DNA from 3 places in the Streptococcus equi subsp. zooepidemicus genome. Region 1 is predicted to be linked to each of the others. Evidence: predicted binding sites of a transcription regulator. Region 1 holds the regulator's gene; each other region holds the start of a gene.

Evidence for each region. The regulator Rex, encoded in region 1, represses fermentation and respiration genes when NADH is low (regulators of the CRP and FNR family bind a similar motif). The targets are predictions, from matches to a motif close to TTGTGAANTANTTCACAA.
Region 2: adhP (alcohol dehydrogenase AdhP) is a predicted target of Rex. The motif match lies at 2,113-2,130, and genes of this name have one in related genera.
Region 3: I2432_RS03325 (formate/nitrite transporter family protein) is a predicted target of Rex. The motif match lies at 1,883-1,900, and genes of this name have one in related genera.

The regions. Positions count from the first base shown of each region.
Region 1 covers NZ_CP065054.1:1,190,852-1,194,137, reverse strand. The annotation lists gene radC (RadC family protein) at 1-40, shown strand, start outside; gene I2432_RS05690 (gamma-glutamyl-gamma-aminobutyrate hydrolase family protein) at 42-737, opposite strand; gene I2432_RS05685 (redox-sensing transcriptional repressor Rex) at 749-1,393, opposite strand; gene I2432_RS05680 (DUF1831 domain-containing protein) at 1,678-2,025, opposite strand; gene I2432_RS05675 (cysteine desulfurase family protein) at 2,015-3,142, opposite strand; gene I2432_RS05670 (ribose-phosphate diphosphokinase) at 3,145-3,286, opposite strand, start outside.
Region 2 covers NZ_CP065054.1:57,794-61,079, reverse strand. The annotation lists gene I2432_RS00330 (ATP-binding cassette domain-containing protein) at 1-335, opposite strand, end outside; gene adhP (alcohol dehydrogenase AdhP) at 1,036-2,052, opposite strand; gene I2432_RS00320 (zinc-dependent alcohol dehydrogenase family protein) at 2,255-3,286, opposite strand, start outside.
Region 3 covers NZ_CP065054.1:680,534-683,819, reverse strand. The annotation lists gene pbp2b (penicillin-binding protein PBP2B) at 1-989, opposite strand, end outside; gene I2432_RS03325 (formate/nitrite transporter family protein) at 1,101-1,871, opposite strand; gene I2432_RS03320 (ISAs1 family transposase) at 2,014-3,132, opposite strand; gene I2432_RS03315 (hypothetical protein) at 3,286-3,286, opposite strand, start outside.

The DNA.
Region 1 (3,286 bases):
TGGCTACTATAGCTTCCGAGAAAAATCAGATTTATTTTGAGCTAGAGGCTATGGATAAACCAATCAAAAAGCTTTAGGTCTTCTTCTCTAATAGCCTGAAGCAGCTCTGGGTGCCACTGGACACCAAGAAAGGGAATGTCAGGATTGCAGGAGACAACAGCCTCGATAGTGCCATCGTTAGGATCCCTTGCAATCACTCTTAAGTCCTTTGCGACCCGCTTTAGGCTCTGGTGGTGAAATGAATTAATCAATGCTCTTGGACCATAGATAGGGTATAAAGGTGAAGCTTTTTCGACCACTATCTCCTGTGATAAACAATCAGAAGCAGTCTTTTGCCAATGGCCATCAATGTGCTGGTTTAGACTGCCACCTAGAGCAACATTCATTAACTGCATACCGCGGCAAATACCTAAAATCGGTTTTTTCTGCGCTAGGGCTTCTTTAATGATGGCTAGCTCAAAAATGTCACGCTGGGGTGAAAAATCACCATCAAGTGCAGCTCTTTTTTCATGATAATATTTAGGATCAACATGCTGACCACCAATAAGAATGATTTTATCAACCATTGCGACATAGGATTTGGCAGCTGCCTCATCCCCAATCGGAAGAAGTAAGGGTAGGCCACCAGACCTTGTCACAGCCTCGATGAAGCCTGTTGGAGCATAGGACCAGGGCAGGTTATCTAGAGCCTTGGTCACCCTTTGGTTGGCAGTTATCCCAATAATTGTTTTAGACACGACCTTCTCCATTAATCAAGATGATTTTGGTTCATAAAGTATAGCAAGGTTTGCAACTCGCTGGTCAAATCAACAGATTGGACGATCACGCCTTTTGGAACCTGTAAGTGAAGTGGAGCAAAGCTTAAAATACCGCGAATGCCAGCTTCAATCAGTTGATCTGCAACCTCTTGAGCATAAATGCTTGGGACCGTTAGAATAGCCGTTTCAATGCCTGAATTATCCAGGTGCTCCTTAATGGTTGAAATGCCATAAATGGGAATATCATCAGGTGTTTTGGTGCCAACCATAGGATTATCATCAGTGTCAAATCCCATAACAATCTGCATTTTGTTTCGATCGTGGAAGCGGTAGTGAAGAAGTGCACGACCAATATTGCCACAGCCGACTAAAATCACATGCGTTGTTGAGTGATCATTTAGCAAATCTGCAAAAAAATTCATTAATTTTGTGACATCATAGCCAAATCCACGTCGACCTAATTCACCAAAGTAAGAGAAATCACGTCGGACAGTTGCAGAATCAATCCCCATAGCATCAGCAATCTGTTTTGAGCTTGCCTTTTCAACCTGGTCAGCATAAAAGCGTTTAAAAATACGATAATAGAGTGATAAGCGTTTTGCAGTCGCTTTTGGAATAGATTTATCAATAACCACTTTTGTAGCTCCTTCTATTATTATTTTAATGTTATCTATCACCATTGTAGCAGATAGATTGTGAAATATGCAACTATTTGACCATTCTTTTTGTGTTTTTCGTTATAAAATGACTTGACAGCACAAGCATCGGTATTTTCAAGGCTAGTCACCCCGACTATAAAAAAGCAGACAATGAAGCACTTGCACTTTAGGTCAGCTGCGATGGCTGGGCTTGTCTTGTTAAAGGCAAATGTACTGTCATTGTCTGATATTTCTCTGAGATTAGAAGAGCTCTTGTGTGCTTAGCATTCTTTTTTAATGAAAATATCACGCTCAACAAGGCTATCCATTAAAAAGTAAAACTTGTCCTGTAGTATGCTATGCTCTTCAGATTTAAAAATGTTCACCAGTCTTAGACCGGATTGGTCTGTTATAGCTAGCTTAAAGCCATCTAAATCTTTATTAATCGTAATTTTTAAAGGGAAGCCCTCACCCGAATTAGGGACTTTTTCCAGTAGTCGTGTCAGCTGATAGTGACCAATCTTGGTCTGACTAAAGGTGGTGTCTCTTAGAGTGTATTTTTTAATCTTTGGGCTAATTCTGTAGCTGTATTTACAGTCTTTCAGGGCAATTTCTTTTTCAAATGCCATATGATCCTCCTAAAATATATTTGAGCTGGGTTGCTAGTGCGATAACGTCTTTTTGAGTATTCTGCTCTGAAAAGCTAATTCGAATAGCTTCTGTGAGACGATGGGACTGCTTGCCGAAATAAGCTGCCAAAACGTGACTTGGCTCAACAGCACCAGCTGTACAGGCAGAGCCTGACGACACAGCAAAGCCTGCTAAATCAAGCTGAGTCAGTAATATATGATTTTGGTAACCAGGAAAGCCGATATTAATGATATAGGGAAGATGACACTCATTATGATTGAGCTGATAAGGAATACCTTCCAATTCACTGAGCAAGAGCTGTGATAGCTCTTTAGCATGCTGGTAATGCTGTGGTAGCCTTGAGACAGCCTCATCTAATGCTTGGGTCATGCCGATGATATTAATCAGGCTTTCAGTACCGGCCCTTCGTTTGTTTTCTTGATTGCCGCCATGTAAGAGGGGGTCAAGCTTTAAGCCTTTATTGTATAAAAAACCAGTCCCCTTTGGTCCATGAAACTTATGGGCAGAGGCAGAGAGTAAATCAATTCCCAAATCTGCCGGCTGTATTGGAATCTTGCCAATAACTTGGACAGCGTCGACATGAAAGACAGCCTGATGCTGCTCAAGCATGCTGCCAACAGCCTGAATAGGCAACAAATCTCCCGTTTCGTTGTTAGCAAACATCATGCTGACTAAGATTGTATCCTCTCTTAAGGCAGCTTGGAGCTGATTTAGATCAATGATTCCATTTTTAGCCTCAAGGTAGGTTACCTCAAAGCCAAATCGGTCTTCCAGGTAGGCCATTGTGCTTAAGACTGAATGATGCTCAATAGCAGTTGTAATCAGGTGCTTGCCTTTTTCCTGATTAGCTAGGGCATAGCCCTTGATAGCCGTATTGTTACTTTCAGTACCACCTGAGGTAAAGATAATGTGGCTCTCTGCAGCTCCTAGGCAGTTGGCAATAGCTTTTCGGCACTCTCTTAACTGTTTATTTGCCTGCCGCCCATAAGCATGAATACTAGATGGGTTACCAAAATCATCAGCCATAGCCTCAGTCATCGCCTTGATAGCGGCCTGACTGAGCGGTGTTGTAGCAGCATTATCAAAATAAATCATGATTAGTTATTGCTTTCAGGTTTGTAAGAAAACAGTGGGCTTAGTGGTTTTCTTTCGTGAATGCGAATGATAGCCTCTGCAATTAAATCACTGGCACTAAGATAAGTTACTGTTTTAGGGACACGATTTTTAGTCTTGACAGAG
Region 2 (3,286 bases), 1.0 Mb from region 1:
TTGTTTAGAAAATCCGAATTATATCGATCACAAGTATCAATTTCATTAAATTCCCGTAATAAATAACCTATAAAAAGCCTCTCCTTTAAATCTAAAATGACCTTTTTTACATAGTAACTCTTAAAATAAGAATAGGACCATATCATTATAAACCATGCCATTATGGTACATACACACACTACTATCTGAAACAATAATTCACTACTTGAATTAGATATACTATCTAGTATTTTTCCCAGTTGAATAGAAAATAAGGTCATTAAAAATGCACTGATTACACTAAAAAAAGCTACTATTACATATAACAATCTATGACTTCTTACAATTTCTTTCATAAATCCACCTAAAAGATTTTATAAATAAATTATAATGTACAAGTATCGTATCCTAAAAAACTTCCCTTATTCGGGACACAACATTTTTCATCTATATTTTAAATCATACTACCTTGTTACTAAAAACGTAGATAATAATTTAGCTTATAACCCATGTTTTTAGCAATATGTTATGTCATTATTCTTTTTTCCTACAGTGCTTCCTAAAATTTGTGAAGACGAATTGTCAAATAAAGTGCAACGCTTTTCCATAAAAGAATTTATAAGGTAGTTTCCAGTTAGGACATCTTCTAGAACGATCATTTCATTTATCTTCCCACTCTTATACGATAGAGCTCTCAATATCAGTCAAGTCAGTTCCTTTAGGAAACTACTCTTTGATTAACCCATTGGTATTTTCATTTGTCCTACGTTACCAAGGGGAGTGAGGAGCAGAAAAATAAACTTCTAGATTGAGTTCCTTATTGTTCAAACCTAGTACCTCTATCAGAGGTTACAATATGTCCAGCTTTCTCTGGTACTGTCTTTCAAGGGGCAATCATGGTATTAATAACTAGCTGACTCTTTTACATCTTTAGATACCAAGCTTTTTTATCAGTTAGTTTCACCAAAAAAGCCCTTAGAAAACTAATTCTAAGGACTTTATTCATCATTTGGGACAATCAGCTTGTCTGGCTGCTGACTTTTTCTAAAATCAGCCTTAAATCGTGAAATCCAAAACCTTTCTTCCTTGAATGAGACCACGTTCCATTTCGTCAAAGACTTCTGGAGCAGTCTCAACTGGAACCTTTTCTACAACTGGCACAACCAGACCTTCTGCACCAAAGGCAAAGGCTTCTTCCAAGTCTTTACGAGTTCCCACAAGTGATCCGACTACCTTGATTCCGTCTAGGACAGTCTTTACGATAGATAATTCCATGTATTCTGATGGAAGTCCTACAGCAACAACAGTTCCTCCTGCACGCACACTATCAATAGCTTGGTTAAAGGCTACTTTAGAAACAGCGGTTACCACAACGCCATGAGCACCACCTGTTTTTTCTTGGATATAGCCGGCAACATCTTCGATTTCTTTACCATTGACAACGATATCTGCTCCAACCTCCTTGGCCAGCTCTAGCTTATCATTGTTAATGTCCACTGCTACGACATGAGCATTGAAAACCTTTTTAGCATACTGAACAGCTAGGTTACCAAGTCCACCGGCACCAAAGATAACAATCCATTGTCCTGGAGCGGCACCTGCTTCTTTGATAGCCTTATAGGTTGTAACGCCTGCACAGGTAATTGACGATGCTTGAGCTGGGTCAAGACCATCTGGCACTTTCACAGCATAGTCAGCTGTAACAACTGCATACTCACTCATCCCACCATCAACTGAATAGCCAGCATTTTTAACTGAACGGCATAGAGTCTCGCGACCTGTTGTACAATATTCACAATGACCGCAGCCTTCAAAGAACCAAGCAATCGATACACGATCACCAACCTTTAAGGAAGTAACACCTTCACCTAGCTTTTCGACAATACCGATACCTTCATGACCGAGGATACGCCCCGGAACCTGACCAAAATCACCATGCGCAACATGCAAGTCAGTATGACATACGCCACAATATTCTACTTTAACAAGAGCTTCTCCATGACCGATTGATGGTACATCATGCTCTACAACCTCTACACCACTGCTGGTTTGGTTAACAACTACAGCCTTCATAGGATGCCTCCAATTTCTAAGTCTCGGTTTATCTATTTTTGCAACCGTTTACAATTTGTATTGTATACTTTTTCACAAGGTTTGTCAACCAATTTCTTGAAAGTTTTCTGAAAATAAACTTAACCAGTTAAGTTAGCTAAAAAACAGCATCTGGACCATTCCAAATGCTGTTGTCATTTTTATCTATTTATACCTTATTCCTTTAGGCTGTAATGTCATTTTCAATAATCACTTTAAGGGCGTTATTGCTGCCGGCATTTTTAAAGACCTCATAGGCTTTTTCAACCTCTGACAGCTTAAAGTGATGTGTTACCATCTTAGTTGCATCAATCTTACCTGATTTTAGAACATTTAATAGCATTTCTGTCGTATTGGCATTTACTAGGCCAGTTGACATCGTAATATTTTTGATCCATAGGTCCTGTAGGTCCAAGCTAACTGGTTTTCCATGAACACCAACGTTAGAAACATGCCCGCCTATAGCAACAATCTTTTGACAGATATCAAAGGTAGCAGGATAGCCCACGCACTCAATGGCAACATCAACGCCTCGACCATCAGTTAATTCATGGACTTTTTTAACAATATCATCAAGATCACCAGAACAAATCGTATCTGTCGCTCCAAAACGCTTAGCCGCTTCTAAACGTGATTCTGATAAGTCAACCATGATCAGCTTAGCTGGTGAATAAAATTGTGCTGTTAAAAGAGCTGCTAGTCCGATAGGACCTGCCCCAACGATACACACTGTGTCACCCGGCTTTACCTTTGCAGACTGAACGCCTATTTCATAGGAAGTTGGGAAAATGTCTGACAGCATAACCAAGGCATCATCCTCAACGGTTTTAGGAGCATGATAAAGACTGCCATCTGCTTGAGGAATATGAACATACTCTGCTTGTGTCCCATTAATCAAATGCCCTAGAATCCAACCACCGCTTTCACAATGAGCAGGAATTCCTTTTTTACAATAATAGCAGGTATTGCAGGCTGTGATACAGGAAATAATAACCTTATCACCTACCTTAAAGTTGTTCACCGCAGAGCCGACTGACTCGACAATACCAATACCTTCATGACCTAAAATGGTACCATGAGTAGTCTCTGGGACATCTCCACCTAAAATATGTAAGTCTGTTCCACAGATTGTTGTTTTCAATAAACGAACCACAGCATCTGTCGGAGCAAGAATCTCTGGTTTTGGTTGATCAATAAGCTCCAGCTGGCCTGGAGC
Region 3 (3,286 bases), 510 kb from region 1:
TGCTGATTTAGGATCTGCTCAACACCCTGTTGAAAATCAAGTGGAATGGTCAGCTTTAGGTTCCGCCCCACCTGACCCTTTTCGACTATTTTATCTGAAATAACCTCACCAGATCTGCTCGTTTTGATTTCTCTGGTTTCATGCTTTCCTTGAAGGACCTCCTCATATTGCTTTTCCAGATAAGAGGTTCCGACACGATCATTAAGCGAATAGCCCTTTTTGAGATAGGCCTTGGCTTCTTCCTTTGGAAGACCGGCTTCCTCACTAGAGACCCTTCCAATGATAGCAGCAAGGCTTGTCTCCTCCACCTGACGCTCCCAGTCTGTCCCAACTGAAATTCCTGGTAATTTTGACTTATTGGCCATAATGATGGCAATATCCTGCTCAGACAAGGCTGATGTTTTGAGCTTTACAGTGCTAAATACAGCTGCTGCATTCATTTGGTTAAAAATAGCAATGACCCTTAGCTCTTGGTCTGAATAGGTCAAGTCTGTTTCCTTAAGAGAGGCTGCTGCATTTTGATATATCTGTGCTTCGACTAATTTATTGCCAAAGCGATCCACCTTATCCTTTTTGGGTAGGGCCTGAACCGTCTTAGCATAAGCCTCTGGATCTGCCAAATAATAATCCTTTTTGGCCCTAGCTGTCACTTTAGCCTCAGGATAGCTAATATAAGCAGCTAGCTGATGGGCCAGAACCTTGATGTCCTTAGCGCTAGCCTTAGGGCTTCTCGTATAGGTCACCACGTCCTTGATACGATTAGAAACTAGAACTTTCCCATTACGGTCAAAAATGTTTCCCCTTGGCATAGAGCTTTTTACTTTGTAAACGGTTGATGCTGTCAGCTTTGCCTGATAAAAATCCTTCTCGTAAATCTGCATTTGTGCCAATCTCAAAATCAGGGCAACAAACAAAAAAACAATCACCAAAAAAAGGAGATGAATTCGCCTAGGAATGCTTGCTTTTTTCTTTTTTATCCATGATGCCATATTAGATGCTTATCAACTCCTCCTTTTTAAACGTCGTTTCCTATTTTATCACAAAATATAAAAATAAGACTGAGAATAAGGTCTCCCAGTCTAAAAATATAACAGCACTAATCAGGCTTCCTTAGAGTGATCATAAGCCTTGTAATAAAAGAGACTAACAAAAATAGCACCGCCCAGAACATTGCCCACATAAACAAGCGCAAAGTTGGTCACAAAATCCATCCAGCTGGCGCCACCCTCAAAAATAGCCGCCGGAATAACAAAGGCATTGGCCACACTATGCTGAAAGCCAAGGGCAACAAAGGTCATCACAGGAAACCAGGTTCCAAGGAGCTTACCTGTCGCATCACTAGCGCCATAGCACAGCCAAAGCGCCAGGCCAACAAACCAGTTACAGCCAATTCCTGAAACAATAGCCTGTAGGGGAGTTGCAGCAAGCTTGGCATGGGCTACCTCAATGACCTCTTCTTTAAAGCTGCCACTAGCTGTCAGACCCAGAAAATGACCAAAAACAAAGGCAACGAACAAGGCTCCCAAAATATTAAAAAGAGTAATCACCAGCCAATTGGCCATCAAGTCCTTGGCCTTAATCTTTTTTGCAAAAAAGGCTGCCGACACCGCCATCATGTTGCCTGTGATCAATTCACCACCAGCCATCAAAATAATAATCAGCCCAATCGGAAAGGCACAAGCACCCAAAATACTAGAAAAAGCACCAAAGGTCTCCAGCCCACTAGCTGCAATCCTAACATACAATAAGTAGCCCAAACTAATCATCGCACCGCCAATAAAGCCTAAAATAGCCTTAGCCAAAAAAGGCTTTGCAACCTTATGCTCACCAATCGTAATCGTCGCGGCTAATATCTGTTCTGGTGTTTTCATGACATCTCCTTTTGTTAGTATATTCACAAATGCACTCTTTAGTATAGCAATTTTTCAAAAAAATGCAAGCACTTTCAGAAAAAAGCACGCCAAACGCATGAGAGGTTATTTCCCCCTTTTTCCCCATTTGCCCTTTTTTGAACTAGGTTATTTTCTTCAAATACTTGTCAAAGGACAGACTTAGGGCATATTTCTTGCGCCTCATGCTCATTTTCTTACCAAAATCCAAGCGCTTAAGCACGGCTAAGCAAAATTTATCCATCACGTTCAGATTAAAAGCTAACTGCTTATTCAAGGTCTTATTGGCATCTTCTCTAAAAACAACATCTAGCAACCAGTGCATGCTCTCTATTTGCCAATGCCCTCGGACATAGTCCCCAAATTCTCTAGCACTAACCTGACAACTCAATATAAAGTAGCGGGACTCTTCGCTTTCTTGACCATTCTTATCAAGATGAATACGAGCTCGTCCAATACTTTGAATATGACCAAATTCAGGATGGGTCTTCCTCAGCCAACTGACATCATGAATCACTTCATATGCTCTCGTCTCTATTTGACCATGCGCTTTTTCAACGGTGTGATAATGATCATCCGCATCTTGACTCATCTCAAAAAATGGCACAATATTCTCTAACAGGGTCTTCTGATTCTCTTTAACAGCTAAGCAATAATCAGCTTTCTTCTTGATAATCTTATCCGCAATGGCCTTTTGAGTTCCCATCGCATCAATGCTCACCATACAATCTTTGACTGAAATCATATCCAATAACTCTGGAATCGCAGTGATTTCATTACTCTTCTCATTAGTCGCTACTTGACCATAGGAAATCCCTAAATCCGTCGCATAAGCGGTCACAATATGTAAGGCTTTCTGCTTAGTGCTGCCATTGCCTCGAATCGTTTTCCCATCAATAGCGACTAGCCGTTTCGAAAAGCTAAAAAGATTCCTAGAGGATAAGTCTGATTCTTCTAGAATGTCTGACCACATTTGGGTGACTTCTACCAATACTTGGGGATCCAAAGTCGCAAAAACTCTCTGAAGGGTATCATGGGAGGGAATCCCATTTTCCAACTGAAGAACCGTTTTTAGAGTAGCTTCATAAGCCTGACCAAATGCCTCTATTTCATCCCAGTATTCCGCTCCAGATAAGCGCGCAAAGAAAATAAGAAGGACGATATCTGATAACACATGTTTTACTTTCCAAGGTTCTCGGTCATCTCTTACGGTAATTAAAAATTTGATAATGTTGTCCATCATAAAACCCTCCACTATTAGTATAGCGAAGGATTTGATGCTTTGGTATGAAATTGTTTTCTGAAAACTAAATTTTCTTCATGCGTTTGTCGTGAGAAAAAAGAGCCTCAGCTTGTAACAGCCTTGGCTACTAAAACATAAATACCCACAGAAATCC